Regions from separate parts of the Clostridium neuense genome, predicted to be linked through region 2. Evidence: riboswitches for the same ligand, from Rfam matches in the RefSeq annotation. Region 2 holds a riboswitch; each other region holds the start of a gene.
The links. Region 2 has a riboswitch for S-adenosylmethionine ahead of ACJDT4_RS00520 (pyridoxal phosphate-dependent aminotransferase). Riboswitches for the same ligand answer to the same signal wherever they lie in the genome.
Positions count from the first base shown of each region.

Region 1: linked by a shared signal. The riboswitch ahead of metK (methionine adenosyltransferase) and the one ahead of ACJDT4_RS00520 (pyridoxal phosphate-dependent aminotransferase) in region 2 are both predicted to bind S-adenosylmethionine.
Region 3: linked by a shared signal. The riboswitch ahead of nifH (nitrogenase iron protein) and the one ahead of ACJDT4_RS00520 (pyridoxal phosphate-dependent aminotransferase) in region 2 are both predicted to bind S-adenosylmethionine.

Region 1 is NZ_JBJIAA010000006.1:132,919-143,629, forward strand. It holds gene ACJDT4_RS08540 (hypothetical protein) at 1-900, opposite strand, end outside; gene recD2 (SF1B family DNA helicase RecD2) at 925-3,141, opposite strand; gene metK (methionine adenosyltransferase) at 3,422-4,597, opposite strand; SAM riboswitch class I at 4,664-4,763, opposite strand; tRNA gene ACJDT4_RS08555 (tRNA-Tyr) at 4,829-4,913, opposite strand; tRNA gene ACJDT4_RS08560 (tRNA-Thr) at 4,919-4,994, opposite strand; tRNA gene ACJDT4_RS08565 (tRNA-Val) at 5,010-5,085, opposite strand; tRNA gene ACJDT4_RS08570 (tRNA-Tyr) at 5,091-5,175, opposite strand; gene yyaC (spore protease YyaC) at 5,479-6,036, shown strand; gene mreB (rod shape-determining protein) at 6,212-7,240, opposite strand; gene spoIIID (sporulation transcriptional regulator SpoIIID) at 7,340-7,594, opposite strand; gene ACJDT4_RS08590 (peptidoglycan DD-metalloendopeptidase family protein) at 7,694-8,464, opposite strand; gene spoIID (stage II sporulation protein D) at 8,769-9,791, opposite strand; gene murA (UDP-N-acetylglucosamine 1-carboxyvinyltransferase) at 10,161-10,711, opposite strand, start outside.
Region 2 is NZ_JBJIAA010000001.1:96,800-107,510, reverse strand. It holds gene gatB (Asp-tRNA(Asn)/Glu-tRNA(Gln) amidotransferase subunit GatB) at 1-1,001, shown strand, start outside; gene ACJDT4_RS00530 (small, acid-soluble spore protein, alpha/beta type) at 1,079-1,252, opposite strand; gene ACJDT4_RS00525 (hypothetical protein) at 1,465-1,746, shown strand; SAM riboswitch class I at 1,824-1,930, shown strand; gene ACJDT4_RS00520 (pyridoxal phosphate-dependent aminotransferase) at 2,011-3,162, shown strand; gene ACJDT4_RS00515 (cysteine desulfurase family protein) at 3,243-4,379, shown strand; gene thiI (tRNA uracil 4-sulfurtransferase ThiI) at 4,376-5,521, shown strand; gene ACJDT4_RS00505 (class I SAM-dependent methyltransferase) at 5,906-6,532, shown strand; gene ACJDT4_RS00500 (bifunctional cystathionine gamma-lyase/homocysteine desulfhydrase) at 6,589-7,731, shown strand; gene ACJDT4_RS00495 (PLP-dependent cysteine synthase family protein) at 8,415-9,323, shown strand; gene ACJDT4_RS00490 (MalY/PatB family protein) at 9,526-10,692, shown strand.
Region 3 is NZ_JBJIAA010000018.1:101,735-112,445, forward strand. It holds gene ACJDT4_RS19400 (nitrogenase component 1) at 1-1,414, opposite strand, end outside; gene nifH (nitrogenase iron protein) at 1,888-2,715, opposite strand; SAM riboswitch class I at 2,924-3,029, opposite strand; gene ACJDT4_RS19410 (response regulator transcription factor) at 3,328-4,020, opposite strand; gene ACJDT4_RS19415 (ABC transporter permease) at 4,484-5,653, opposite strand; gene ACJDT4_RS19420 (ABC transporter ATP-binding protein) at 5,863-6,552, opposite strand; gene ACJDT4_RS19425 (efflux RND transporter periplasmic adaptor subunit) at 6,575-7,897, opposite strand; gene ACJDT4_RS19430 (HAMP domain-containing sensor histidine kinase) at 7,915-9,396, opposite strand; gene ACJDT4_RS19435 (helix-turn-helix domain-containing protein) at 10,119-10,571, shown strand.

The DNA.
Region 1 (10,711 bases), on a different contig from region 2:
AAATATAGCTTCTCCTTTCCTTTTGTATCCTCCTCTTAACCTTCCACAGAAATATACAAGTGTTTTATAGCTAAATTTATTTTGCTCATAAAAATAAACTGCAACACTTATATTTTGTATATGTTCACAAACTCTTTCAAAATCATTTGTTATAATTATAGCCCCATTAACTTTATTTAATACATTTTTAGAACTATTATCTTTTCTATACAATAAGATTCTTTTATCAATTCCCAATTTTGAATATGTTAAATATCCAAATAAATTTAGCATCATATTTTCATCCGAAATTGGTATTACTACATTGTTCTTTATATTTATAAACCACTTAAGGTATTCAAATGCTACAAATGGCATATCTTTATTTATATTTACTCCTGTAGTTATAATTCTAGGCTCTACTATAGGCAGCATATCATTTCTAGCTGGTATATATATGGTTCTACAATTATCTAACATACTTTCAATTGAATACGCTATCACTCTACAATTATCATTTTTTAAGCTATCTAAAAGCTCTATTATTTCAATTCTACTGTATTGAGATAAGCTTCTTATATCATCATAAATAATCATGTCAAATCTTAAATTTAAATGAAATGCATTTTCATAGTTTGATACAACAACTTTAGTATCTTCATGCAGCTCATTTCCTCTATAATAAGAATATTCCTTAACCTGTGAATTATCCTTTATTAGTTTTAGAATTTCCACATTTCCATCCTTTTCTTCTGTAATGTACAATATCTTGTTACCAACTTTTACATTTTCAATTATTAATTCCAAAAAAACCTCACAGGTATTGTAAGGAGGAGAAACTATATTAAGATATTTTTCTTTTCCAAAATTCCAGTTAAGTATATGCTTCAATATATTTTGGTAACCTTCAATTTTACCCATAAAAACTTTCCTTTCAAATAATAATCAATTTTCTTTTCCATTTATTATTTCAGTTATTCTCCATTCAAGTCCTGAGTATCTAGTAAAACCCTTATTATTGCTTATCATAAATTGAATAGCTTTTTTTTGACCTACAATAACTACAAGCTGTTTAGCCCTTGTAATTGCCGTATATAAAAGATTTCTATTCATAAGAAGAGGAGGACCAACAAAAGATGGCATAATTACAACCGGAAATTCACTTCCCTGGCTTTTATGGATGGTAACAGCATATGCAAGAGACAACTCATCAAGATTAAGTCTTTCATATACAACTTCTCTTTCCTCATCAAACAAAACCACCAAATTATTGTCTTCATCTATATCAGATACAAAACCTATATCGCCGTTAAATACTCCCTCTCCTTCCTTCTCTCCTTCTCCTCCTTTTCTCTTCCATTTAATCATATAGTTATTTTTATTTTGCATAACCTTATCGCCTACTCTAAAGATAATATCTCTATACTTAATTTCCTTTTTAAATTTATCTTTAGGATTTAACACCTGCTGAAGGTTATTATTCATGTTTATAACACCCAAGGTTCCTTTTTTCATTGGAGTTATTATTTGTATATCTCTTATACTATCCCATTTCCTGTTATACTTAGGAAGTCGCTCACAACTCAAACTCAATATAGTATTTAATATAATGTCATGCTTTTCTTCGCTTATAAAATAAAAATCATTATTCTTCTTATTTAATATTGGCATTTCTCCATCATTTATTTTGTGAGCGTTAACTATAATCATGCTTTCCTTAGCCTGCCTAAATATTTCTTTAAGCTTAAATACCTTAACGCAATTACTTTCTATTAAATCGCGTAAAACATTGCCTGGTCCAACTGATGGAAGTTGATCAACATCACCAACTATGATAAGTCTTGTGCCAAGTCCTATAGCCTTTAGCAAGCTATGCATAAGCATTATATCTATCATTGAAGCTTCATCTATTATAACTACATCACACTGCAATATAGATTCCTCTGTTTTTTCAAAAAAATCTTCATCTTCATAGCCAAGTTCTAGCATTCTATGAATAGTTCTAGCCTCACTTCCCGTAGCTTCCGACATCCTTTTTGCAGCTCTCCCGGTTGGTGCAGCCATAAATACCTTCATCGATAACTCTTCAAATATAGACGTTATGCATCTTATTATTGTGGTTTTTCCTGTTCCGGGTCCCCCTGTTATAATCTCAACTCCATTAGTAATTGCCCCTTCTATCGCATCTTTTTGTGATGCTGCAAATTCTATATTGTTTTCTTTTTCAAATTCTTTTATTTTAGAATTTATATCTATTTCAATTTCCTTGTATTTATCATAAGCAAGAGTTATTATTTTTCTTGTAACTCCGAGTTCACTATAATAGTACGGCATTGTATAAACACAATTTTCATTATTTATAATCTCAACTTTTAATTTTTGAGAAAGCGTACATTCATATATTGCTTTTTCAATATCGTCTTTACGAACCTGAAGTATCTTAATAGAATCTCTTATTAAGTCTTCAATTGGCATATATGTATTACCCATTGCACAAAACTCATTTACTACATAAGTTATTCCACTTTGAATTCTAAAAGGAGAATTTGCTTCTATCCCAAGACTTCTAGCAATCTTATCTGCAGTTTTAAATCCAATGCCAGAAATTGTATCGGTAAGTATGTATGGATTTTCTTTTACAACCTCTATGGCTTTTGATTTATATTTTTTATATATTTTTACACACTGATTAGGAGTAACTCCATATGTCTGAAGAAAAATCATAATGTTTCTTATTTCCCTTTGCTGTGAATAGGATTCATATATAAGCTCTATTTTTTTATCTCCTATTCCTTCAATTTCTCTTAATCTATATACATCGTTGTCAAGTATTTCTAGTGTTTTATCTCCAAACTTATTAACTATTTTTTTTGCTGTTACAGGGCCTATTCCAGAAATAACTCCCGATGCTAGATACTTTTCAATTCCAACCAACGAGTTTGGTAAAACTTCATCACATTTTTCCACTTTAAATTGTTGACCAAACTGCGGATGAACAGTCCATTCTCCTGAAACTTTAAGTGATTGTCCTTCCATTATATATGGTATACATCCAGTTATGGTTATTTTTTTAGAATTTTCATCCTCGGTTACTGCAACCACATAACCATTTTCTTCATTTTTAAATACAATTGATTCAACCACGCACTGAAGTTCTTCCATATTAAATCTCCTTACTATAAACAAAATACTTTAGTTAAAAAAAAAGATACAGTTATCGTATCTCTCCTAACAATTATAGCGTTTTTACATAACTTTCTCAATTATATGTAATAATAAAACTACTCAAACGAGCTTCTAACTCATAACTCTTTTCATTATATATTTTACCATTATAAAAAAAACATGCAAACTTTATTTTAAAACACAGGCTGCTTTAAATTTATTATTTTATGCAAAAAAAGACCAATATATATAATACTAGTCTTTTTCGCACTATTTTCTAAAATAATTTTTTTATTTCTTCAACCTTATCTAATTTTTCCCAAGGAACATCAATGTCAGTTCTTCCAAAATGCCCATAAGCTGCCACCTGCTTATATATAGGTCTTCTAAGATCTAAATCTCTTATTATTGCTCCAGGTCTCAAATCAAAAACCTTTTGAACTATTTCAACTATTTTATCATCTGAAACCTTTCCTGTTCCAAAGGTATCAACTTCTATAGAAACAGGTTTTGCAACTCCTATTGCATAAGCAAGTTCAATTTCTAATTTATCTGCCACTCCAGCTGCCACAAGGTTTTTAGCAACCCATCTTGCAGCATACGCAGCTGATCTATCAACTTTAGTAGGATCTTTTCCAGAAAATGCTCCACCACCGTGTCTGCCGTATCCTCCATAAGTATCAACAATTATTTTTCTTCCAGTAAGGCCCGAATCACCTTGAGGTCCTCCAATAACAAATCTTCCTGTAGGATTTATATAATATTTAGTGTCCTTATCAAGAAGTTCCTCTGGTATTACTGGTTTAATAACTTTTTCAATAATATCTTTTTCAATTTGTTCATGAGTTGCATCTGGACCATGCTGTGTAGATACAACTATAGCATCAACTCTTACAGGTTTATTATCATCATATTCAATAGTAACCTGCGTTTTACCATCTGGTCTTAAATAATCTATAGTTTTATCTTTTCTTACTTCAGAAAGCTTCCTTGCAAGTTTATGTGCAAGTGATATTGGCATTGGCATATATTCTGGTGTTTCATTTGTTGCAAAACCAAACATCATTCCTTGATCTCCAGCACCAATTGCGTCTATTTTATCCATTTCACCTTTTTTAGCTTCTAATGCTTCATTAACTCCCATAGCAATATCACTTGATTGCTCATCTATAGATGTAACTACAGCACATGTATCACAGTCAAATCCATACTTAGCTCTTGTATATCCTATCTCTCTTATAGTGTTTCTTACGACACTTGGAATATCAACATAGCAATTAGTTGATATTTCTCCCATTACATTAACAATTCCAGTTGTAACAGTAGTTTCACAAGCAACTCTAGCATTTTTATCTCTTTCAAGAAGTGCATCTAAGACAGCATCTGAAATTTGATCACATATTTTGTCAGGATGTCCTTCTGTTACAGATTCAGACGTAAATAATCTCTTCATTTAATATTCCTCCCTTAAAAAAAATTAAAGTCTCTTCAATAAGAAGAGACTTTTAAATTCAAATCTCTCTTATCTCGCAGAAAACTGCAGGAATTGGCACCTTAATGCAAATGCATCGGTTGCCGGGTTTCATCGGGCCATTTCCCTCCACCTCTCTTGATAAGAGTAACTACAAACTATATTATACACTTTTTAAACATAAAATAAAAGACACTAATGTGTCAAAATAATTGGTGGAGGAAGATGGATTCGAACCATCGAAAGCTGAGCTAACAGATTTACAGTCTGCCCCCTTTGGCCACTCGGGAATTCCTCCACATCTGGTGCTGGCAGAAGGAATTGAACCCTCAACCTACTGATTACAAGTCAGTTGCTCTACCAATTGAGCTATGCCAGCGTATTAAATTTTGTATGGTGGGCACTACAGGGCTCGAACCTGTGACCCTCTGCTTGTAAGGCAGATGCTCTCCCAGCTGAGCTAAGCGCCCATACTTGGTGGAGGAAGATGGATTCGAACCATCGAAAGCTGAGCTAACAGATTTACAGTCTGCCCCCTTTGGCCACTCGGGAATTCCTCCACATTTAATTTATTAAACTTTAATTCTCAGTCGGAAGCTTCTCTCTCGCACCGACAAATAGTAGTATACATTGATAATATAAAAAAATCAATTCTTATTATGTACCAATACTCATAATTATATTAGTATACGTACTTTTTTCTCGTTATTTCTCCCTTTTAAGCACATGAATGTAAACTGATATACGACATAAATATTTAAACTTTCTATAGTTTTGCATAATAATATTTTTTTATTTGCATCTACAATAAAAAATAATATTAATTAAAAATTCCTCATATAGATTATTAGGAGGTGATTTTATTGAACAAAATAAGAACTTTATATAATGCTCCAATGTCTTATTTTAAAATTTCAAACTTCTTGCAAAAATATATAAACGATAATACAATAATTGTATGCATTGGAACAGACAGATGTATTGGAGATTGTCTTGGTCCTATGGTGGGTACAATGCTAAAAGAAAAGTTTTTCCCACTAAATGTATATGGAACAATTTCTGATCCAATACATGCCTTAAATTTAGATAAGAAACTATCAGAAATTAAAAGCAAACATATTGCATCAACAATTATTGGTATAGATGCTTGTTTGGGAGATTCTGAAAATATAGGTGAAATACAAATACGTGATTACGCAATACATCCAGGAAAAGGCGTTGGAAAATCACTTCCCGATGTAGGTGAAGTATCTATAATAGGAATAGTAGATTCATGTGAAAGCAATGAATTATTCACAAATAGAAATATACGCTTAAATTTAATATTTCAAATGTCAAAAACCATAACCCAAGCAATACTTCATTCTTATTATCTTTATGCTAATTTTAACAATGTGACTTCGATTCCAAAACACAATTAATTACATTTTATTTTTTATATTAATCAAGACAACTCTAACTTTTTAAACGACTTCAAATAATAAAATAACCATCCAACGCTATTGACATGGAAGTATTTTTATATAGATTATAAAAAAACAAAATAGAAAGCATATTCTGCTCTCTATTTTGGCTATGTTTAGTTTCACAAATTATTTATCGCTCTATTATAGTTATGTCATCCACTGTTAAATCTAATTTATCTACATAATCAAGGACTTTTCCAGTACCTAAAGCTACACATGATATAGGATCTTCTGCAACATATACAGGTACTCTTGTAACCTCTTCAATAAGCTTATCTAAGCCATTTAAAAGAGCTCCTCCACCTGTCATAGTTATTCCCTTGTCTGATATATCTGCTGCAAGTTCTGGTGGAGTTTTTTCAAGTACTGAATGTGCACAATCTGCTATTGAATTTACAGCTTCTTTAAGCGCTTCTCTCATTTCTTCTGAAGAAACTTCTACGTTTTTAGGAAGTCCTGTTATAAGATCTCTTCCTCTAATTTCCATATTGTCTTCTATTTCCTTCTTGTAAGCAGACCCAATATTTATTTTTAGATCTTCTGCCGTTCTTTCACCAATCATTAACTTGTGTTTTTTTCTTATGTACTTTATAATAGCCTCATCAAACATGTCTCCAGCTACTTTTATTGAACTTCTAACTACCATGCCACCAAGAGAAATTACGGCTATATCTGTTGTACCACCACCTATATCTATTACCATATTACCACTTGCTTTAGTGATATCTAGTCCAGCACCTATTGCTGCTGCTAATGGTTCCTCTATTAAACAAACCTTTTTTGCTCCTGCGTTTACAGCAGCATCCTTTACTGCTCTCTTTTCTACGCCAGTAGCCTCACAAGGAACACATATAACAATTTTAGGTGCAGACATTCTTCTTTTTCCACAAGCTTTTTGTATAAAATGCTTAAGCATCTTCTCTGTTATATCATAATCAGAAATAACTCCATCTCTTAATGGACGTATTGCAACGATACTTCCGGGTGTTCTTCCAATCATCTGCCTCGCTTCTTCGCCAACCGCTAATACCTCGTTTGTATTACGATTTATAGCAACAACAGATGGTTCTTTTAAAGTTATCCCTTTTCCTTTTAAGTATACAAGAACGGTAGCTGTACCTAGATCTATACCCATATCATTTCCTATACTAAAAAACATTCCTCTATTCACTCCATCTCCTACGTTTATTTTTCACTATTTCAATATTATGGAAATACATAAAAGTATCTCCTTTATACTATTATAGTAGGAATGTTTTTAACCTTCAATAGCTTTGTATTTCATTTTAGTAGCTTTGCCACCTCTTATATGTCTCTCTGCTTTATTAAGTTCAAGTACGCCCTTAGCCATTTCAGCTATTTGAGGATTTATTTGAGGTAATCTCTCTGTCATATCCTTGTGTATAGTACTTTTACTTACACCAAATACTTTAGCAGTTTTCCTTATAGTAGCTTTAGATTCGATAATATACTTTGCAACTTCCATAACTCTTTCCTCAATGTAATCTTTCAAAGTTGCTACCTCCTTAACCCTTCTATTTAATAAATATGCGCTTACAATATCATAAATTACTTTTGTAAATTCATTTACAACCTTTTAAAAATCAAATTTTTACTTTGTATTTAAAATTTTTTCTGGGTCAACAGCTAAATATGTTCCATCCTTTTGCTTTTGATCGATTTCAAAATAAACGCAGCTTGTATCTGTAATTAGTTTATTACTATAATTACTGTCTCCTATTTTTCCTAAACTTTGACCCTGTTTAACACTATCATTTGGTTTTACAGCTATGCTTTTTTCATCTAAGTTATCATATATTGTTATATAACCACTGTTATCATTTAAAATAGTGACTTTTCCTCCATCTACAGCTTTAACTACTCCATCCATAGCTGCAGAGACACTCATATCTTTATCTGGTTTAATATATTCACCTTGTACGTTAGTATATTTCCCATTTTTTGAATACCATGTATCATACTTAACAGCTACACTTCCATTTTGAATTGGTTTTACAAAAAGCTTTTTAACAACATTACTAGTAGATGCCGGTACTGAATTTTGTTCAGTCTTTTTAGTTAAATTAGTATTCTTATTAACCTGCTCTGCATTCTCTATATTTTTACTTGCTGCATTATTTTTTTCCTCATCTTTTGATAATTTCATAGAAGTTTTTGAATCTTTATGCGATTTATCCACCTTCTGTTGTGTTTGTCTAACAGATGAAACGCTTCTACTTTTGGGTTTTAAATTAACGTACGCTGCTACTCCTGCAATAATGCATAAACATACAAATAAAGCTATATAAAACCCATCCTTCTTAAATAAGTTAATAAATTTACTTTGATTTTTATTTTGGTTTTTATTCCAATCATTGTTCATTACTAACACCTCCTTTTAGTATTGTGTCCATAACTTAGAAAAAAATACATTTAATATAATTTTTTTTAGATTTTATTGTAAAAAAATTACGAAGTAACAACACTTAGATATATTAATAATCTAAATATTGTTACTTCGTTAAAATTTTAAAGATATATATTTAAAATAATTTTATAATTTAATTAATCTACCTTATTGAAAAATAATAAACCAATTATAACTATAAGCTAAACAAAGCTCAGTTTTATAATCTTAACCTCAACATTTCCCAACCTTAATGTAATTTCAGCATATCTAATCTACATTATTTAAGTTCTTTAATCTCAATTCCTGTATAATAATGCTTAAGTATTTGATCATATTTACACCCACTTTTAGCCATGGCTTCAGCTCCCCATTGACTCATTCCAAGACCATGACCATATCCAGTACAATCAAATTCAAATCCACTAACATTGCACTTTATTTGAAAATTAGTAGAATTAAGGCCCATAATACTCCTAAACTTACTTCCTGATATGGTTGTATTTCCAATCTTTATTGTCTTTACACTTCCAGTCTTATTTCTTTCTAAAACTTCTACAGAATTTCTAACATTAATTAAATTAAGCTTACTTTTAGGAAATATATCATTAACTTTATTTATAAAACTTATATAGCTGATATTAACTTTACTTTTATATTTTCTCACACCTTCTTCTCCGGGACTTGGTACACTTTTTAAATATTGAATATTTTCACCAAGTACTTCTTTGGCATCTTCAGTTTCACCGCTACTTACTGCAAAGTAATACGGTTCCATAACTAACTTATTGTTATACATGAGTACTTGTCCGTTTGTTTCCTTCACAGCTTCATAAACTTTATTCCAATACTCGTCTCTTGATTTTACTGGCCATTTGCTTAGTCTTTCTTCCTTTCCCATGTACACTTGACAATCTATAGAATCTGTAACATCAGCTCCGTGAGCACCTTTATATTTTTGTCCTCCATAGGCACTAATATGTGCTACTGCAAAAGTTCTTGCTGCAACAGCCTGTGCTTTAAGTGCTTCCTTATCAAATTCAATTGGCATTTCAGCACAAACTACACCAACAACATAATCCTCTAAATTTATAGTAATTATTTTATTACTACTAGTAATATATACATCTATATTACCATCCTTCTTATTTTCACTGCTCTTATTTTGCTTATTAAAATCATAGTTTATTTTGGGCAATATATTTAAGTTTAAATTATTCTTGCCCAATCCTATTACAAGTATAGATACAACAAAAATAAATATTAAGCAAAATGTCACGGCAAATATGATCTTTTTTATCATCTTTTCATCCCCCAGCTTGCAAACTTTTATATTAAAAGCAAAAATAACTTTATACTATACTATTTAATATATTAAATAAATATTACTTTGTTTAATTAATAAAACTAGGAACTATGACAATGAATTAATAACATCTCTTTTAATTTATTAGTCCTTATATGTAAAAAATGAAATATTATTAGTTAAAGCTATATATAAAAGAGCATATAAAGATTTGTATAAATAAATCTTTATATGCTCTTTTATATATATATTTAATCTTTAAGCCAAATAAATTATATCTTAAACCTGCCGCCCAAACCCCAGTTTTCAGCAAGTGCCTATATTACGTTATAGAATCACATGGGCTGCCGCCCAAACCCCAGTGGTTTACATTCTTTTTATATCGGCACCTAGATTTTGAAGTTTCTTTTCTATACTTACATAACCTCTATCTACATGATAAATATCAGTTACTTCAGTTTCACCTTCAGCTGCTAGAGCTAATAGAATAAGTGCTGCTCCTGCCCTTAAATCTGTGGCTTTTACACTACATCCAGTAAATTCAGTTCCTCCATGTATAATTGCACTTCTGCCGTCAATTTTGATATTAGCACCCATACGTGTCATTTCAGGAACATGCATAAATCTATTTTCAAAAATTGTTTCTGTTATAACACTAGTACCATCCACACAACACAAAAGTGCCATTATCTGTGGCTGCATATCAGTTGGAAATCCTGGGTATGGCATTGTTTTTATATCAACAGGTTTTAATTTTCTTCTACCATCAACAATTAAACTATTATCGTATTTTTCCATACATACTCCCATTTCTGCGAGTTTAGCTATTATAGGCTTTATATGTTCCTCATTAATGCCATTTATCTTTATTAAGCTTTTACTTATTACGGCCGCAATCATAAAAGTCCCAACCTCGA
Region 2 (10,711 bases):
GAGTTCCTCTTATAGAAATAGTTTCTGAGCCAGATATGCGTTCGCCAGAAGAAGCAGTTGAGTTTATGAAAACACTAAGGGCAATACTTCAGTATGCAAATATATCAGACTGTCGTATGGACCAGGGTTCAATGAGATGTGATGCTAACATATCTTTAAGAGAATTTGGAAAAGAAGAATACAATACTAAGGTTGAAATAAAGAACATAAACTCCTTTAAGGAACTTCAAAAAGCACTTGAAAAAGAGGAAAAACGTCAGAAAGAGCTTTATGATTTTGGAGAAGGCTTCAGAATAAAGCAGGAAACAAGAAGATGGGATGCAGGAAAGGGAAAAACTGTAACCATGAGAACCAAGGAAGATGCTAATGACTATAGATATTTTCCTGAACCAGATATAATTCCTATAGTTATAAAAGATGAATTAATCAAAAGTGTAAATGAAGAAATGCCAGAGCTTCCAGTTGATAGAACAAAAAGATTTAAAGAACAATATGAACTTACAGATAAGGAAATTGAGATACTTGTAGAGGATAAGGCACTATCTGATTACTTTGAAAAGGTAGTAGCTTTAGGTGCAGAGAGCAAAACTACTTCGAACTGGATGCTTGGAGATATGCTTAGATTAATGAGAGAAACAGAGACGGATTCTAAGAGTATACCTGTATCCCCTGAAAATATGAAGGAACTTTTTGATATGATAAAAGGAAAGGTTATAAGCAATACTGCTGCAAAGGAAGTATTTGAAGAAATGTTTAAGACTTCTAAAGAGCCTAAGGTTATAGTTGAAGAAAAAGGATTGTCACAAATAAGTGATAGTAGTGCTCTTGAAGGAATGGTTAAGGAAGTGCTTCAAAATAACGAAAAATCAGTTGCAGATTACAAAGCAGGTAAAGTGCAAGCAATTGGATATCTTGTGGGTCAGGTTATGAAAGCAAGTAAGGGAAAAGCAAATCCACCTATGGTTAAAGAAATATTGGAAAAAGAACTAAGTAAGTTATAGTAGTATCACTTTTTCTTTTGATAAAAAATAATATGTACTCAAATATTATAATAATATTTGAGTACATATTATTTTTTTTAGCTTCTAGGATCACTGTTGGTATTTGAATTTTTATTTCTTTTTCGTTTAGACCTGTCATAGGTTAAACCAATTTCATTTGATAATTCCTGTGTCATTTTTTCAAGAGTGCTTTTTGTTTTTTGACCAGCCTTTTTATTATCTTTGCTGTTTTTGTTACCTTTATGAGCCATATTAAAAGAACCTCCATGATATTCTTAGTTTGAATTAAAGTATTTAAAGGATTTGCACATTAATGTAGTATAACCAAAAGCAATAAATTTATTAAAATTATAAACACTATTAACAGATTATTAATACTTTTTTAAGCGTTATATTATACTATTTATTAAAAGGTTGTGGTATAATATTTTTAAAGTTAAATTTACATTGAGGAGTGATTATAATGAGTTTTTCAAATAAAAGAATATTAGGTACTATAGGTGGTTTAGTCATTGCATTTTTAGCAATATCATTATTTATAAAAATTCTTCCTGTACTTTTAGTGGCAGGAGTAACTATTTGGGGTGTATTTAAAATAACTAAGTGGTTTGAAAATAAAAGTAGTAGAAAAATGCAAACTAATAAAAAAGATAAAATATCTGAAGAGTTTTCAAGTATAGATGAAGAATTTGCATATAACAAAGATAATGTAGTAGATGTTGACTATACTGAAATCAGAAAATAATATTTTAACATAAAACATAATTTAAACTAGTACATTAATAAAAAGAATGATATAATTTAATTAAAATTTAATATTGTTTCTTATCAAGAGCGGTGGAGGGACTGGCCCTGTGAAACCCAACAACCAGCATTTTTCATTTGAATGTATGGTGTTAATTCCTGCAAATTTATTTGAGAGATAAGAGAAAAGTATATTCTAGAAATTAAAAAACTGTTTTTCTTACTCGAAAAGCGGTTTTATTTTTTTATAGGAGATGATAATAAAATGCCTAATTTAAGCAATAAACTTGATTGGTTTACGGAATCAATAATAAGAAAAATGACGAGAGTAGCTAATGATTGTGGTGCTATTAATTTATCACAGGGATTTCCAGATTGGGAGCCTCCACTTGAGATAACTGAAGCTCTTAAAGAAGCAGCAATTCATGGACCACATCAATATGAAATTACCTGGGGATCAAATGAATTTAGACAAAAACTAGCTGAAAAACAGAGAAAATATATGGGCATTGATATAAACCCAGATGAAAATATAGTTGTTACCTGTGGAAGTACTGAAGCAATGATGGTAGCAATGATGTCTGTTTGTGATAAAGGAGATAAGGTAATTGTATTTTCTCCTTTTTATGAAAACTATGGAGCAGATGCAATACTTTGTGGAGCTGAACCTATTTATATTCCACTTATTCCACCAAAGTTTAATTTTGATAAAGAAGCTTTGAAAAAAGCATTTGAGGAGAAACCTAAAGCTTTAATACTATGTAATCCATCTAACCCTGTTGGAAAGGTATTTACAAGAGAGGAACTTTTGTATATAAGTGACTTGGCTAAAAAATATGATACTTTTGTAATAACAGATGAGGTTTATGAACACATAGTATATAAACCATATAAACATACCTATATGGCATCACTTCCTGGAATGAAGGAAAGAACTATATCATGTAGTTCACTTTCTAAAACTTATTCTATAACTGGGTGGAGACTTGGTTATGTTATAGCTGACAAAAAAATAATTGATAACTGCAAAAAAGTTCATGATTTCTTGACCGTGGGGGCAGCAGCACCACTTCAAAAAGCTGCATGTGCTGGGCTTAGTCTTGGAGAAGAGTATTATGATAATTTAATTAATATTTATGATAGAAAAAAACAGCTTTTCTTGGATGGATTGGATGCAGCTAAACTTAAATATTTTGAACCTCAAGGTGCATATTATGTTTTAGTTGATATATCTGAATTTGGTGAAAAAAATGACTATAAATTCTGCCAGTGGCTTGCAAATGAAATAGGAGTTGCAGCAGTGCCTGGGTCAAGTTTCTTTAAGGAAGATGTTAGCAATTATATTAGATTCCATTTTGCTAAAAAGGATGAGACCTTGATAGAGGCAGTAAATAGATTGAAAAAATTAAAAAAATAAAAAAGTTGACAATTAATTTCTATTGGCTTATATTTATTGTGGTAATTGATATGAATTAATAAGAAAGAAGGGACTCGCACTTGGTATATTTTGATAATAGTGCAACTACTGAGCCTCTTAAAGAAGTTTCAGAAATAATGAAGGATGTTTTTTATAATTATTATGGAAACCCGTCATCACTTCATTCTTTAGGTAAAAAGGCAGAGGATAAGCTAATAGAATCAAGAAAAATTTTGGCAGATACAATAGGAGCAGAAGAAAGTGAAATTATATTTACTTCTGGTGGAAGTGAATGCAATAATTTTCTCATAAAAGGTTTTGCAAAACCAGGATTACACATTATAACTTCTAAAATAGAGCATCCTAGTGTTTTGAATACTTTTGCTCAGCTTGAAAAATGGGGAGTAAAAGTTACATATATAGATGTAGATAGTAAAGGAAAAATAAACCTTGAAGAGCTTGAGAACAGTATAACAAAGGATACTGTTCTTGTGAGCATTATGCATGTTAATAATGAAACAGGCACTATTCAGGATATTGAAGCTATAAGTAAAGCTATAAAAGCAAAAAGTTCAAGAGTAAAATTTCATGTAGATGCAGTTCAAAGCTATGGAAAGTTAAAGATAAATCCTAAAAAAATGGGAATAGATCTGCTTTCAACTAGTGCCCATAAAATATATGGACCAAGGGGCATAGGTTTTGCATATATAAGAAAGGGTCTTATGCCAGAACCACTTATAGCTGGCGGTGGACAGGAAGCAGGCTTACGTGGTGGAACAGAAAACCTTGCTGCAATTGCAGCTTTTGCTTACGCAGCAAAAAATATACATGAGAATATGGAAGAAAACTATTCTAAGGTGAAGAGTCTAAAAGAATACTTCATAAATAAAATTTCTAAAATTGAAGATATTAAGATTAACTGTGGAATGGGCGAGGATTTTCTTCCACATGTAGTTAATGTTTCATTTAATGGAGTAAGAGGAGAAGTACTAGTACATGCGCTTGAAGATAAAGAAATATACGTATCTACTGGGTCAGCATGTTCATCAAAGAAAAAGCATATAAGTCATGTCCTAGCAGCAATGGGAGTTGAAAATTGTTATATGGATGGTGCTTTGAGATTTAGTTTTTCGCCTAAAAATACATTCGAAGAAATAGATTATGCAGTAGAAAATTTAGAAAAAATACTTAAGTTTTTGAGGAGAATAAAAAAATGAAAAAACTGATAATGGTTAAATATGCCTCTGAAATTTTCCTGAAGGGTTTAAATAAGGGCAAATTTGAAAAAAAATTAAGAGACAATATGAAGAGATCATTAAAGGGTTTGGAATATACTTTTGTTCATGATTCTGGAAGATGGTTTTTAGAGGGCAGCGATGTTGATGAAATTATAGAAAGATTAATGAAGGTATTTGGAATTGCTGAAATTTGTGTGGTATCACAGATAGAAACAGATTATGATGCTATAAAAGCTAAGGCACTTGAGGAAGTAAAGGAAAGTGGAGCTAAAACTTTCAAAATAGAGACTAACAGGGCAAACAAAACTTTTGCATATAATTCAATGGAGATAAATAGAGAAGTTGGAGCTTATGTTCTAGATAATCTTCAGGATATAACTGTAGATATACATAATCCAGAATGCATGGTTCACATAGATGTCAGAGACAATACTTATGTTTATTCAAAACCTATAAAGGCGCTTAATGGAATGCCATATGGTACTAATGGAAAAACACTTCTTATGCTTTCTGGTGGAATAGATTCTCCAGTTGCAGGGTATATGATGGCAAGACGAGGAGTAGAGGTTGATTGTGTATATTTCCACAGTCCTCCATATACAAGTGAAAGAGCTAAAGACAAAGTTAAAAAGTTGGCTGAAATATTAACTGGATATATTGGAAGAACTAATTTATATGTGGTTCCTTTTACAGATATTCAGATGCAGATAATAGAAAAGTGCAGAGAAGACGAACTCACTATAATTATGAGAAGATTTATGATGAGTATCGCTTGCAGAATAGCAAAGGACAATGAAATACATTCTGTTGCTACAGGGGAAAGCATAGGTCAAGTTGCAAGTCAAACAATGCAGGGGCTTGTGGTGAGCAATGATTGCGCCGATAGACCTGTATTTAGACCACTTATAGCACTTGATAAGATAGACATCATGGACATTTCAAGAAAGATAGGAACTTATGAAACTTCTATACTTCCATATGAGGACTGCTGCACTATATTTGTACCAAAGCATCCTAAGACAAAGCCTATTTTGGAGCAAATAAGAAAATCTGAAAGCATTCTAGACAAAGAAAAGCTAATAGAGGAAGCTATTGAAAAAACGGAAATAATTAGGTTGTAAAATTTAAAATATAGTTGTATAATGTTTATAACATGAACGTAAATTTTATTTTTGCATAAAATGTTATTAAAGGTGAATCGATGATAGGGAATAGTAAATTAAGTTTATAACATCAGAGATAAATCCACATTGGCTGAAATGGATTTTTGGGAGAATTTAATTGAATGCACCCTTGAGAACCGGGTTGAAATGTATTTTATACATGGTGAACTACGGCGTGTACGCACGATAAAGCGTTAGGGTATTAAGATGTACCTAATTACGAGTGCTGTTTTTATTGCAGCAAGTAGAGTGGGACCGCAGATATAACTTCTGCCTCTATAAGATTTTTATAGAGGCAGGAGTTTTTTTATTTTTTAAGATTTTTAGAAGGAGTGTTTAATTATGAATTCAGCAGCTTATTTTAATGAGATTGCAGAAGATTGGAACAAAATAAGGAAGGAGTATTTTAAGGATGAACTGAGAAACAAGGTTATTTCTAAAGTTAATATAAAAGATAAAGTTTGTGCAGACTTAGGCTGTGGCACTGGTTTTATATCTCTTGGACTGTCAGAAAGGGCAGACATAGTTTTTTCAATGGATAATTCAACAAATATGCTTCATGAATTAAAGAAAACTACTTTTAATAAAGGGATAAAAAATATATATCCAATGAAGGGCGATATGTATGATTTGCCACTATACGATGAGAGTGTAGATGCAGTTTTTATCAATATGGCGCTTCATCACATAGAAGATATACAAAAAGCAGTTAAAGAAATGCAAAGAATACTAAAAAAGAATGGAACTTTAATAATATCAGATGTAGAACAGCATAATGGTACTTGGGCTAGAGAAGAAATGCATGATGTTTGGCTTGGTTTTTCTCATAAGCAAATAAAAAGTGCTATGGAAAAAGCGGGCTTAAAGGAAATAAGTGTTGAAAGCAGTGGACTTAAATGCACAGGTTATTCAAGTAAAGGTGAGTTTACTGAAGTAGGGATATTCATAGCACAGGGTAAAAAATATTAAATTATAAATAAAAACCTAGTAAAACAATATGAAAAATATAAAATGGAGGAGATATTATGAAATTTGAATCACTAGTAATACATGGAGGAATTGATGGAGATAAGGAGACAGGTGCAGTTAATGTTCCTATATATCAGACGTCAACTTATAAGCAGGAAGAAATAGGAGTGAACAAAGGTTATGAATATTCAAGGACTGGAAATCCTACAAGGGCTGCACTTGAAAAACTAATTTCTGATCTTGAGGAGGGAGAAAAAGGTTTTGCATTTGCATCAGGAATGGCAGCTATTACGGCAGTCATAATGCTATTTAAAAGTGGAGATAAAATTTTAATATCAAATAATGTTTATGGAGGTACTTTTAGAGTACTTGATAAAGTTTTTAATAATTTCAATATAAAATATAAAATGGTGGATATGACTGATATAAAAAACATTGAAACTAATATAGATGAAGAGGTAAAGGCTATCTTTATAGAATCGCCAACTAATCCACTTATGGATATAACAGATATAAAAGCTGTTTCAGACATAGCAAAGAAAAATGGACTCTTAACAGTTGTTGATAATACTTTTATGACACCATACCTTCAAAAGCCACTAAAACTTGGTGCAGATATTGTACTTCATAGTGCAACAAAGTATCTTGGAGGTCACAGCGATTTAATAGCTGGACTTGTGGTAGTTAATAGTGAGGAACTGGCAGAGAAAATTCACTTTATACAAAACTCTACAGGAGGCATACTCCAACCTTTTGACAGTTTCTTACTCATTAGAGGAATAAAGACACTTCCAGTTAGAATGGATAGACATATTGAAAATGCAACTGCAATTGCAGAGTTTTTGGAAAGCAGAGAAGAAGTAGATAAGGTATATTATCCAGGACTAAAAAGCCATCCCGGTTATGAACTTCAAAAGAGGCAGGCAAAAGGCGCTGGAGCAGTATTATCCTTTGTAATAGATAAAAAATATGATTATAAAAAGTTTATGAAGAATATAGAACTTATAACCTTAGGTGAAAGTCTTGGAGGAGTTGAATCACTAGCATGCCATCCAGCAACTATGACACATGCTGCTCTTCCGTATGAATTGAGACAGGAGCTTGGAATAGTTGATAACCTTATAAGATTATCTATTGGAATAGAAAATGTTGAGGACTTAATAGAAGACTTAAAAAAGGCTTTTGAACTTATTAGATAAGCAAGCTTAAAGATTGAGAATACTAATATTAAATTCATGCTGATAAACTGGAATTTAGCGAGGTGACATTGATTTGGGATATTAAATAAAGCTAATAAATCTAAGACGATAAATCCTAAAATTCTAAGAGAATTTAATAACTCGCTATCGCTCAAACAGATTAAATTCTCTAAGACTTTTACGATTTACCATCTAAGATTTATAAAGCTTTATTTAAACCATCCCAATTCAACATCGCTTCACTTAGCCCGAAAAAGCAAGGAATATTTTTCTCCGATTCTCTACGAAAAATACACCGCTGACGAGATTTTACAATAAAAAGCAATTATAAATTCTTTAAATGATGGATTATAAAGATTTACACCAAAATTCAGTAGGTACGGAGGAATTTTTTCCTTGTATTACCGTGGGAGTGAAATAACAATGCTGAAGGAACGATTTAAAAAGATTCTAATAAATCTTGGTTCAAAAATTGTAAAATGCTTAGATATTTCAATCTGTCTGAGCGATGGCGAGTTATTGAAATATCTTAGTATTTTATGATTTTTGAACCTTAGATTTATAGGATTTTTTTAACGCGACGAAGCATTGTTACTTCACAACTTCCAGTTTGTCAGGATAAACTTGAAATTTGAAATTTTTAATTTGTCAGTTATCCATATATAAGATAGGGGATGTTAAAAATGAATTATTTAAATGATATTAAGGATTTTATTGGAAATACTCCAGTTTTAAAGATAAATAATATTCAATTCACAAAAGGAATAAACGTATTTGCTAAGCTTGAAAATTTTAACCCAGGTGGAAGTGTTAAAGATAGAATAGGAGTATACATGATTGAAAAGGCTGAAGAAAGTGGACAGCTAAAAAAAGGTGGAACAATAATAGAAGCTACAGCTGGAAATACAGGAATAGGTGTTGCACTGGCAGCTTTAAATAAGGGCTATAAGGTTATATTTGTAGTTCCTATGAAGTTTTCAATAGAAAAGCAAAAAATAATGAGGCTTTATGGGGCTGAAATTATAAACACACCAAGAGAAAAGGGTATGCTTGGTGCTGTAGCTAAGGCAGAGGAGCTTTTGAAGGAAATACCGAATTCTATATCGCTTAAACAATTTGAAAATCCTGCAAACCCACTTGCACATTATGAAACTACAGGACCAGAAATATATAAAGCACTTGATGGAAAAGTAGATTACTTTGTAGCAGGAGCAGGAAGTGGTGGAACATATACCGGTATAGTTAAATTCTTAAAAGAAAAAAACCCCAAAATAAAAGGAATACTAGTAGATCCTGTTGGTTCAACTATGGGAGGCGGAGAAGAACTATGTTATAATATAGAGGGTATAGGAAATGATTTTATACCTGATACCATGGACATGAAGCTAGTGGATGATATTATAAAGGTTAATGATGATGAAGCCTTCGAAATGGTGAGGCTTTTAGGAATAAAAGAGGGACTTGTTGTAGGTTCGTCATCTGGGGCAGCCATGGCAGGAACTTTGAAATTATCTGAGAAAATAACAGGTGGAAATATAGTAACGCTTTTTCCAGACAGAGGAGACAGATACTTTAGCAAAGAGTTATTTTAAAAGCAGTAAAAGGTGAAAAGTCCCCTTTGATTTTGAAGTTAAAATGTATGGAATCTTTAAATTTATGATTCATAATGTTTTACAAATAAGTTTCACTATATAATTTAGAAAATTAAGAGCAGAGAGTACGGAGCAGATTTTAACTTGTATCATCGCTTACCCAACTCTCTATTCTTTACTTTGTACGAAAGGGGACTATTTAATGAGTTACGATTTTGATAAGGTGATTGAGAGAAGAAATACAAATTGTGAAAAATGGGATGCAATGGGAGAAGATGTGCTTCCAATGTGGGTAGCAGATATGGATTTTGAAGTGCTGCCAGAAATTTTAGAAGCAGTAAAAAAGAGAGCTGGACATGCCGTGTATGGATATACTAGATTTAGTGATAAATACTATGATGCTGTAATATCTTGGGTTAAAAGAAGGCATAACTGGAATATAAAGAAGGAATGGATTGTATACTCTCCAGGAATTGTTACAGGACTTAATTTAATAGTAAAAGCATTAAATCAAGTTGGGGACAAGATTATTATTCAGACACCTGTTTATTATCCATTTTTTAGAGCTATTGAAAATAATGGTTTTAGAGTTCTTAGAAATCCTTTGAAATTTGAAAATGGAAAATATAAAATGGATTTTGAGGACCTTGAGAAAAAGCTTAAGGATAAAAGAGTCAAAACATTAATTTTGTGCAGTCCACATAATCCTGTAGGAAGAGTATGGACTAAGGAGGAACTTAAAAAATTAGGTGATTTATGCCTTGAAAACGGAGTTACTGTTGTTTCGGATGAAATTCATTCTGACATAATATATAAGGAAAATGAACATACTACCTTTGGAGCAATAAGTAAAGATTTCGAGAATAATTCTATAGTATGCATTTCTGCAAGCAAGACTTTTAATTTAGCAGGACTTAGAACTTCAAGCCTTATTATTCCTAATAAAGAGCTTAGAAGAAAAGTTATAAATGTGATAGAGAGTATTGGAAATGCAGAGCCTAATGCTTTTAGCGAGTGTGCTTCGGTTGCAGCTTACAATCATGGAGAACAGTGGTTAAGTGAACTTATGGATTATTTAAAAGAAAACTTAAATTTTATGAAGAAATATATAAGTGAAAATATGCCTTATGTAAAAGTTATAGAACCAGAAGGAACTTATCTTGCATGGCTTGACTTTAGTGCCTTGAAGATGGATCCTCGTGAGCTTCATGAGTTTATTCTAAAAAAAGCTAAGGTTTGGCTTGATGAAGGATATATATTTGGAGACGAAGGAAATGGCTTTGAAAGAATTAACTTAGCTTGTCCAAGATCTATTTTAAAAGAAGGACTCGAGAGAATTAATAAAGCAATTAAACAGAGTAAAGAGTAGAATGAATGTGGATTTATAG
Region 3 (10,711 bases), on a different contig from region 2:
CATGAAATTTTTTATGTGCAAGTATTTCAAGAATTGTTTCACCTAAATTTAAAATCCCCTGATAACCTACAGCATGATGTTCATCACCAAGTGGCGCTGCTGGAATTCCCATACGCGAAGCAAGTGGAGCAAGCCCATTATGTCTTATAAGTATAAAATCGGGCTTTACTTTTTTAAGCAATCCATAAAATTGATATTGCTGTTTGTTGCTTACACTAAAATTGGGAACATCATCGTAGTGCTTTACCAAAAAAGCTAAAGAATCCTTACTTTCATCATTATTGTCATACACAGGATCATGATGAAATACAAGGGAGCCATCAACCTGAATTCCAAGCTCTTTAAGCACTGCAATAAGCCCATGCGCATATGCAGAACCTGTTGCAACATAACCTTTTTTACCCTTTAAAAGCGTTCTAAGTTCTCCCAATTTTGGAGCTATTCTTTGGTGTTCTCTTTCTATATAAGCCTCTGCCTTTTCCTCCCTATGTGTGACCTTAGCAAGTTCTCGTATCCAGGCGTCTGTACCCGCAATTCCATATGGCTGTGGTGCTTTAACCTCTGGTACTCCAAATTGTTCTTCTAAAACAGCTGCAATATAAGATGATAAAGTATGACAAAATGTAACAGTAGCTGCTGCTTCTGAAAGCTTTTCAAGATCCTCCACCCTTGCCAGGTCTACAGCATAATTTACCCTAAGACCTAGTTCTTTAAGTATTGGTGTAAAAACATCACTTCCCCAGAGATTGATTACATTAACCAAATCTTCTTGTTTCTTGGGATGTTTATTAACTATCTGCCTTAAAATTCCATGCTGTGTTGCATCAAAACCTGTACTCCAATGTTTTGACATAAATCCTTCGCAGGGTATTGGAATGATTGGTATTTTAAGTTCTTCCTGCATTTTAGTTGTTATACTATCTATATCCTCTCCAATTATTCCTGCAGCACAAGAGGTTCCAACGAAAATTGCTTTTGGATGATGTCTATCCCACGCATCTCTTATAGATTGTTCTAATTTATCAAGTGCTCCAAACACCGTATCTGTTTCCTTCATATTAGTATTTATTATCTTTATATTTTCAATTGGTAAGTTTCTAATAGCTAAACCATTTCTATATATGGAGTTATATGATACTTGACCAGCTCCACAGCCTATTGGTGAATGCTGAATTAAAACTGCATCTCTCACATTTCCAGCCTGACACTCAACCATCTGCTCACTGCAGGTTGAACCTTGTGTAAATGGACCTACAGCTTCACAAAGTTTCTTTCCTCCGTTTCCCTTACAACCAGCACAGGTAAATGCGGAATCCTTAGACAACTCTGAAGCTTTTCCAGTTCTCCAGCCAATTATAGTTCCAAGGCGCTTTTCACGGGTTTTTACCACTGAAGTTTTAAGATCAAATCTCATTGAATTTACCTCCTCCTAAACTTAAATAAAAATCTTAATAAAGATAAACCACTCTGAAACTTGAAATTTATTTGTACTAAAATGCCATCTTCTGGGCATTATGGTGCACATGAATTTAAATAGTTGAAGCGGTTTATCTATATAGATAGACAACATGAAAGTTTCAAATGACTAATATCAAGTTTATCCCGTAAACCTAAGATTTTGCTTAGAGTACAGAGGACAGTTAAGGATGATTTTTCTCTGCTATGCTTCGAAAAATCTAAAACTTATTGCGCCCAAGGCACTTAAAATATAGTGTCCAGCAAAGCTGACACTATTAAGTTCTAAGATTTACCTGAGAGAAGCGAAAGGCAAATCCACATTCACTCTACTCTCTACTCCTTGCTCTCTACTATTCTTCAAATTCAAGTTTATAAGGATAAATTTGGTATTAGTAATTTAAAGCTTTCCGCTTGTTTATCTACAGTAGCTTATATTGCCTGTTCTATTAAGCCATGTGTCAAAATTATTTCTTCAAGTCTTTTTTGTGTCATTGGCTTTGGAATCACAAAATTTTTATTTTTTTCTATTGCTTCTGCCAACGATCTATACTCATTTGCTTGATTTGATTCTGGAGCAAATTGTATTACAGTTTGTTTATTAATTTCTGCCCTTTGAACTACATTATCTCTTGGTACAAAATAAATAAGTTGTGTACCTAATTCCTCTGCAAATGCCTCCAGCAGTTTCTTCTCGTTGTCTACTTTTCTGCTGTTACATATAATTCCACCCAATCTAACTCCGCCCTTATTGGCATATTTTTGTACTCCCTTTGATATATTATTTGCTGCATAAAGTGCCATCATTTCCCCACTAGCTACAATATATATTTCTTTTGCCTTACCTTCACGAATTGGCATAGCAAAGCCACCACAAACAACATCACCTAAAACATCATAAAAAACATAATCCAAATCTTCTGTATATGCTCCAAGCCTTTCAAGCATGCTTATAGAAGTTATAATACCTCTGCCAGCACATCCTACACCCGGTTCAGGTCCACCGGATTCTACACATCTTATTCCTTTAAAGCCTTTTTTCATTAGATAATTTAAATCTACATCCTCTCCTTCTTCTCTCAAGGTATCTAATACTGTTCTCTGTGCAAGTCCTCCTAAAAGCAATCTTGTAGAATCAGCCTTTGGATCGCAGCCAACTACCATAACATTTTTTCCTCTTTCAGATAAACCTGCAGTCAAATTTTGAGTTGTTGTAGATTTACCTATTCCACCTTTTCCATAAATAGCTATTTGCCTCATAATATATACTCCTCCTAAATTTATTTGCTTTTATTAAAATTAAAAAGGCCAAGTTTCATATCTCAGGAAGCATTTCCATGCGATATAAAACTTGACCTCTGGTTTATCCAGTCAATCAACAGAATATCTATATAATATTTTTTATAAACTAAGTTGTTCATATAAAAAAACTTTCCGTAATAAGCTACAGAAAGTTAAACTCTACCGTCTCTTATCTCTCAGGTTACTCCTGCTGGAATTAACACCTTAAATAAAACAATTATTCAGGTTGTTGGATTTCATCGGGCCAATCCCTCCATCTCTCTTGATAAGACTCTAAACAACTATTAAGTTATTACCTATCACTCAGATAGGATTAGTATTCTAATTTATAATATTAATTATACCACCTATACTCTTCATGTCAATATATTTTTAATTGTTTCAATCTAAATAAAGTGTCGAGCACAGCTGACACCATCAAGTTCTAAGATTTACCTGAGCAAAGCAAAAGGTAAATCATCCTTAACTATCAATTGTCAACTGTCCATTGTCAACTGATTAAGGCATACAAAATATTACTTGTAAAATTATAACACCAGCTATTTTAAGCTTTCAGCTTATTTATCTATATTATCCCCTAAACCTGTAGCCAACTCCCCATACGGTTTCTATATATTCTGGATTGGAGGTATCTTTCTCTATCTTTTCTCTTATCTTTTTTATATGTACGGTTACGGTAGCTATCTCACCTATAGAATCCATATGCCATATTCTATCGAAAAGTTCTCCCTTACTAAAAACTCTATTTGGATTTTGAGCCAAAAATAGCAGCAAATCAAATTCCTTAGTAGTAAACACTACTTCTTTTCCATTTACAAACACCTTTCTAGATGCTTTATTTATATTAAGACCTCTGATTTGTATATCTTCATCATCAAAGTTTTTATTTCCCTGTGTTAATCTTTCATATCTATTTATGTGTGCCTTCACTCTTGCAACAAGTTCACTGGGACTAAATGGCTTTGTCATATAATCATCCGCTCCAAGACCAAGTCCTCTTATCTTATCTATATCCTCTTTTCTTGCAGAAACCATTAAAATTGGTATATCTTTAACCTTTCTGACTTCCCTGCAAATATCAAATCCACTTATTTCCGGAAGCATTAAATCCAATACTATGAGGTCATAATCCCTTGACTTTGCGTATTCAAGACCGCTTTTTCCCGAAGTTTCTATGTCTACATCAAAATTACTAAGCTCAAGATAATCCTTTTCAAGCTCCGCTATGCTTATTTCATCCTCTATAATTAAAATCTTTTTCATAAACTCACCCCATATAAAAATTGCGAAGGAACAATGCTTCGCTCCCACGGTTGTGCAATGAAAAAATTCCTCCGTACCTACGGAATTTTAGGCGTGAATATTTGTTAATCAATTAATTTTTTGTAATATATGTATACCAACACCAGTTTACATTGATTAACCATTTTTACAGCGCATTTTTCGTAGAGAAGCGGAGAAAAATATTCCTTGATTTTCCGCCCTGCGAAGTAACGTCATTGAAGGAATAGTTTAAATAAAATTTTGTAAATCTTAGTGGCAAATTGTTAAAAGCTTTAGAGATTTCAATTTGTTTGAGCATTTTTTCAGCGAGTTATTGAAAGCTCTTAAGATTTTAACAATTTGACGCTTAGATTTATTAATTTTATTTAATATTCCAAGATGATGTTAATTCGCAATATCTTTATATTATACACCAACCTAAAATTTAAATGTATATTTTTAATTACTCAAACCTAAGTGCTTCCATTGGGCTAAGCTTTGAAGCTTTATTTGCTGGATACATTCCAAAAATAACTCCAACTGCAACTGAAAACGCAACTGCTCCTAAAACTACATTTAAGGATATTGATACATTCATTTTAAGAAGTCTTTGTGCAATATATGCTAGGCCATATCCCAAAGCTACGCCAAGCATTCCCCCAATAGCACTTATTCCCGCAGACTCTAAAAGGAATTGAAAAAGTATTGTTCTTCTTTTTGCACCTATGGCCTTTCTTATACCTATTTCTTTTGTCCTTTCAATTACAGAAACAAGCATTATATTCATAATACCTATTCCTCCTACAAGCAAGGATATTGCTGCTATACCTGAAAGCATTGTGGTTAAGCTGCTTGTAGTTTTGTTTACTGTATCTAATATACTTGTTTGATCAAAAATTCTATAGCTGTTTGAGGCTGCTCCAAACTTGGTATTTAGAAAAAGCTGCAAATATCCCATTGCCTCGTCTACTGTATCTTTGCTCTTTGCTTCAACATAAAAGGTTCTTACACTTGTAGTTTTTGTAAGCCTTTGAGCAGTACTTAATGGCACTATAATTCTATCATCACCAGAGCCCGTAGAAGAGCTGCCCTGAGCTGCAAGTACACCAACAATTTTAAAATCAACACCATTTACATTTATTATTTGACCTACAACATCAGTTGAACTGTAAAGTTCATTTGCAACATCAATTCCAACTACAGCAACCTTATATCTGTTATCCTGATCTCTTTGATTTATAAATCTTCCAGAACTTACAGTTAAATTTCTTATTTCTGCATAGCTTGGAGTGCTTGCTTCCATACTAGTACTTGCCGTATTATCTCCAGCTTTTACATTAGCAGTAGATGAAAGCTCCGGTGCTATATCCTTTATACCAGGCTTTGCCTTTATTTGATTAAGTTCCTTAGATGAAAATGACTTACTTCTATTGCCTGTTATACTAACTGTTATTAAATTTGTTCCCAGACTTTCTATTTGCTGTGATACACTCTCCTTTGTTCCTTGTCCCATTCCCACAAGTACAATAACAGAAGATATACCGATTATTATGCCAAGCATAGTGAGGAATGATCTTATCTTATTTGACCATACCGACTGTACTGCCATCTTCACAAGTCTTGTAAATTGCATATTTTAGCCTCCTTTTATGGATAAACCACCTATAAGTAAAACTAGTCCAACTACAAACTATATATGCACCATAATTCCTTGAAGATTGGTTTTTGGGAACATAAATAGTTTAGGCTTCACTATATTTATACAAAGCCAAAATGCCTTACTCTAGGCTTTATGGTACAAATAAATTTCCTTAATTAAAGTGGTTTATCTTTATCTAATTCTTACACAGCTTCATTTATTTCATCCGAGGTTATTCTTCCATCCTTTACTGTTACTACCCTTTTTGCCTGCTTTGCAATACTCATATCATGAGTTATAAGTATTATTGTATTTCCTTCTTTGTTTAATTCCTTAATCATTTCCATTACTTCTTTTCCTGTCTTACTGTCTAAAGCTCCAGTAGGCTCGTCCGCCAATATTATTTCCGGTTTAGTAACAAGCGCTCTAGCAATAGCGACCCTTTGCTTTTGTCCCCCTGATAATTCAGCAGGTTTATGCTTTATATGAGATGTTAACCCAACCTTATCTAAGGCTTCCATAGATCTTTTCTTTATTTCGCTGCTCTTAATCCCCTGATATACAAGAGGCAATTCTACATTCTCAATAACACTTAACTTTGAAAGCAAATTGTAGTTTTGAAATATAAAACCAATTTTATTATTTCTTATTTCCGCAAGCTTGTTATCATTGCAATTTGTATTCACATCATCTAAAAAATACTCTCCAGAGGTAGCATTATCAAGACAACCTATGATATTCATAAGAGTTGACTTTCCTGCTCCAGAAGGTCCTACTATCGATACAAATTCACCTTTTTTTATATCGAGGTTTATATCAAATAAGGCTTTGTACTCATTTTTACCCATTTTATATACTTTGTTTATATTCCTCATTTTAATAACTAAAGCCATATCTTTTCCCTTCCTTTACATTTTATTTACCTACTCCAGCACCATTTCCTGAATTACCTGATGAACTTGTACCACTATTTGATGTATTATTACCTGAATTCCCTGCATTATTTCCATTTGAACTGTTATTCTTGCTACCAGAACCACTTTGTCTACTTCCACCGCCAAGTCCACCAAAGCTGCCGCCGCCGAAACCTCCAAAGCCACTTGATTTTTGTGAATTTGTGCTAGTTGTCTGAGGTAACTGTATCATAACTTCATCGCCCTCTTTAATTCCTGAAGTTATTTCAACTGTTGTTTCATTTTCAAGACCTGTTTCAACCTCTACAAGTTTCCCTCCTAATGCTGACATTCTTAAACTACCGTTTCCACCTCTTCTATTTGAACCATTACCTTGATAGCCGCTGTTAGTCCCACTGCTCTTTCTTTTCCAAGACCCTTGAGTATTAGAGTCTGCAGTGCTGCCGCTTGTTTTAAGCATTACATATTTTTTATTGTTTCTCTCAATAAGAGCTTCTACAGGAATTGTAAGTGCATCAGACTTTGAAGTTACTTTTATGCTTACATTTCCGTTCATTCCTATTTTTACTCCATCCGGATTATTTATATCTACAATTACATCATAAGTTGTCACATTATTTGTTGTTGTTCCCATTTGAGATATGCTGTCTACAGTACCTGTATATGTTTTTCCGCTTATGGCATCAAAAGTAATATCTGCTGTTTGTCCTGTTTTTACTTTAGATATATCAAGCTCATCAACTTGAACATCTATCTTCATAGAGCTTAAATCTGCAATTGTAATTAGAGCTTTTCCTGCTTGAACACTATCTCCATTGTTATCATTTTTAGCTACTACAACTCCACCTATAGGTGCTGTTAATGTCATTTTGTTTTGCTGTTCTATTTTATTACTTAAATCATTTTGAGCTGATTGAAGCGATAAACTTTGCATTGCCTGATCATTAGCATTCTTTGCGTTATTAACTTGAAGCTGCTGCTGCTGTACCGTTAAATTAGCCTTGTTCACTGCTGCATCTATATCATCACTTTGAACCTTTGCAATAGTATCTCCCTCTTTCACTGTATCTCCAAGCTTTACATTTAAGTTTTGAACTGTTCCGCTGTTATTTGCAACTACATCTTTAGTCTGCGTTGCCTCAACTGTTCCTGTGGCAGAAACTGTAACATCAATATTAGACTTTTCAGCTGTTACCGTATAATATTTAGCTGTATTGCTAGCTGCTTTTGCTTTTGATGATTTATTATAAAAATAATATCCTCCGCCACCTATTAAACATACAATTACAACTGCACTTACAATTTTTACAACTTTACTTTTCATATTTTTATCCTCCAATTTTAATCACAAATTTTTATAGCCAAGCACATATTTGTACCAACGTTTTCCTCACTTTCAGCCCATATTCTACCTCCATGCTCTTCTATTATTTTTTTACATATTGCAAGACCTAAGCCGCTTCCACCTGTTAAGCTGTTTCTTGAATAATCTTCTCTATAAAATCTATCAAAAATATAGTTTAGAGCTTCCTTGGAGATTCCTTTTCCATTATCTTTTATGGCAATAATCACCTCTCCCTCCTTCAAGCTCATGCTTACAGCTATGCTGCCTTCCTTTTTATCCATATACTTTATAGAATTTGAAATTATGTTCATAATAACTCTATTTATATTTTGGACATCTACCTTTACATACGCCTTTTCCTTGATATTGTTTGTATAACTAAAGTTTATTTTTTTCTTTTCAACATCAAATCTTATCTCTTCCATCAAATCTTCCATATAGCTTTTAATATCAATTCTTTGAAAATCAAAGTGCATTTTATTCATATCAAGTTTAGAATAGGTAAGAAGCTCATCTATTAGGTAATCCATGCTTTGGGATTTTGTATAAATTGTATTTATATATTTCTCCATTTTTTCTGGTGTATCTGCCACACCATCCCTTATTCCCTCTACATAGCCCTTTATCGAGGTTATAGGTGTTTTCAAATCATGGGAAATGTTTGATATAAGCTCCTTCCTGTTATTTTCATATTGATTTTGAAGTTCAATAGATTCTTTAAGCTTCTTTCTCATGTCGTTAAAAGCTTCACACAAGTCCCCTATTTCATCCTTTGAATTAGATTTGACTTCAAAATCTAAATCTCCATTTTTTATATTCTCCGTTCCTTTTTTTAATGATTTTAATGGTATTAATATTGACCTTGATACAAAGAAAGTAAGAAGACCACTTATAAAAATTATTATTAATATTGCAGAAGCTATGAGTGCTGTTATAAACTCCCTATATATACTAAAAAGTTTGCTGGTATTTACTATAAAAAACATACTTGCCTGAGTTCCATCAGAAAGGTGAATGGAAAATTCTCTTCCTATAAGTTCACCACTTGACATAAAGAACTCCGGCATTTTTGTAATCCTGTCATTCGATTGTGACAACTTTAAATTTACATCTGTGCTGCCGCTTTCATTTTTGCCGCCATCAAATATTGTCTTCTTTTCTTTTTTCACAATAATATAGGAATTCTTCTTTGAGAACTCGCTGTTTACATTTTTAAGAAAATTAATGTCTTCAAGCTTTTCAGGTGATCTTTCAAGCTTAGCTGCAACATTATTAATTTTCTTTAAATTTATAAATCTAAGTTCTCCATATGGATTCATAATAAAACTTCTTTTTTTTAAGTTTGTACTTACATCATATTCACTGTGAATTTTTTTTAAATACAAGTTTTGAATTCCTAAAAATACTACAATACATAAAAACAGCGGTACAAGAAACATGGCTATATTAGATAAAATCAGCTTTCCCTTTATTGACAATTATCTTCTCCTCCCTTATTGAAGAGTATATTTATATATTAACCTTACCTTATAAATTTGAAATAAACTAAATCTAAAAATTCTATAAAAAAAGAGTGAAGTAACAATGCTTCGTCGCGTTAAAAAAGTTCTATAAATCTAAGGTTCAAAAATCATAAAATACTAAGATATTTCAATAACTCGCATACGCTCAAACAATTGAAATATCTAAGTATTTTACAATTTTTGAGCCAAGATTTATTAGAATTTTTTTAAATCGCTCCTTCAGCATTGTTACTTCACTCCCACAGTGGTGCAAGGAAAAAATTCCTCCGTTCCTACGGAATTTTGATGTAATCCCATTGCCCTTCTAGAACTATATAAAGGCACTTTTGATAATAAATTTTATAAATCTAAGTGGTGATTCTAAGCGAGTGCTTGCTTTTGGTTATAGAAGGATAACGATCGTATACGGGGTTTGGGATGTAATCCCATTATCCTTCTTTAACTTGTATTAGTCATCTATATATTAGCCCATGCCCCGTGTATGTTTACTCGCATACGCTCAGACAATTGAAATATCTAAGTATTTTACAATTTTTGAGCCAAGATTTATTAGAATTTTTTTAAATTGCTCCTTCAGCATTATTACTTCACTCCCACAGTGGTGCAAGAAAAAAATTTAAATTTTTCTTAGCATTTTTGAAAAAATTGCATATTAACTATTTAGGAGGGTGATAAACATGAAAAATTTTACTATGGTGGATAATGATATACTTGAGGCAGATGTAAGTGATGGAGCCGTAAGATTATACATAACTCTTTCTAGCTACTGTTTTGGGGACAAGTCTATTTGCTTTCCCTCACAAAATACCCTTGCAGCTAAGCTTAAAAAAAGTGTAAGAACCATTCAAAGATATTTAGTAGAACTCATATCAAAGGGACTTATAAGAAAAAGGAGAAGAGGCTCCATAAGCAATGAATACGAGATAGTTGATAAAACTAGCAAAAACACTGTTTCAAAGCTAAAGGGATTTTTTAAAGAAAAGCTGAAACCTCATAAGGCTGAAGCTAAATTTGGTAAAAAAGCATCAAATTTTAACGCATATTACCAGAGAAATTATGATTATAAAAAATTAGAGGACATGCTTCTAGGTAATAATAGAAACATGTCTTATGAAGATTGTCTAAAATGAATATGGATAAACAACGTAAAAAGCAGAGTAGAGAGTAAGTAGTACAGAAGTTTTAAAGATAAACCACCTTGAAACTTTAAATTTATTTGTACCAAAATGCCGTCTTCTGGGCATTATGGTGCATATGAATTTCAATAGTT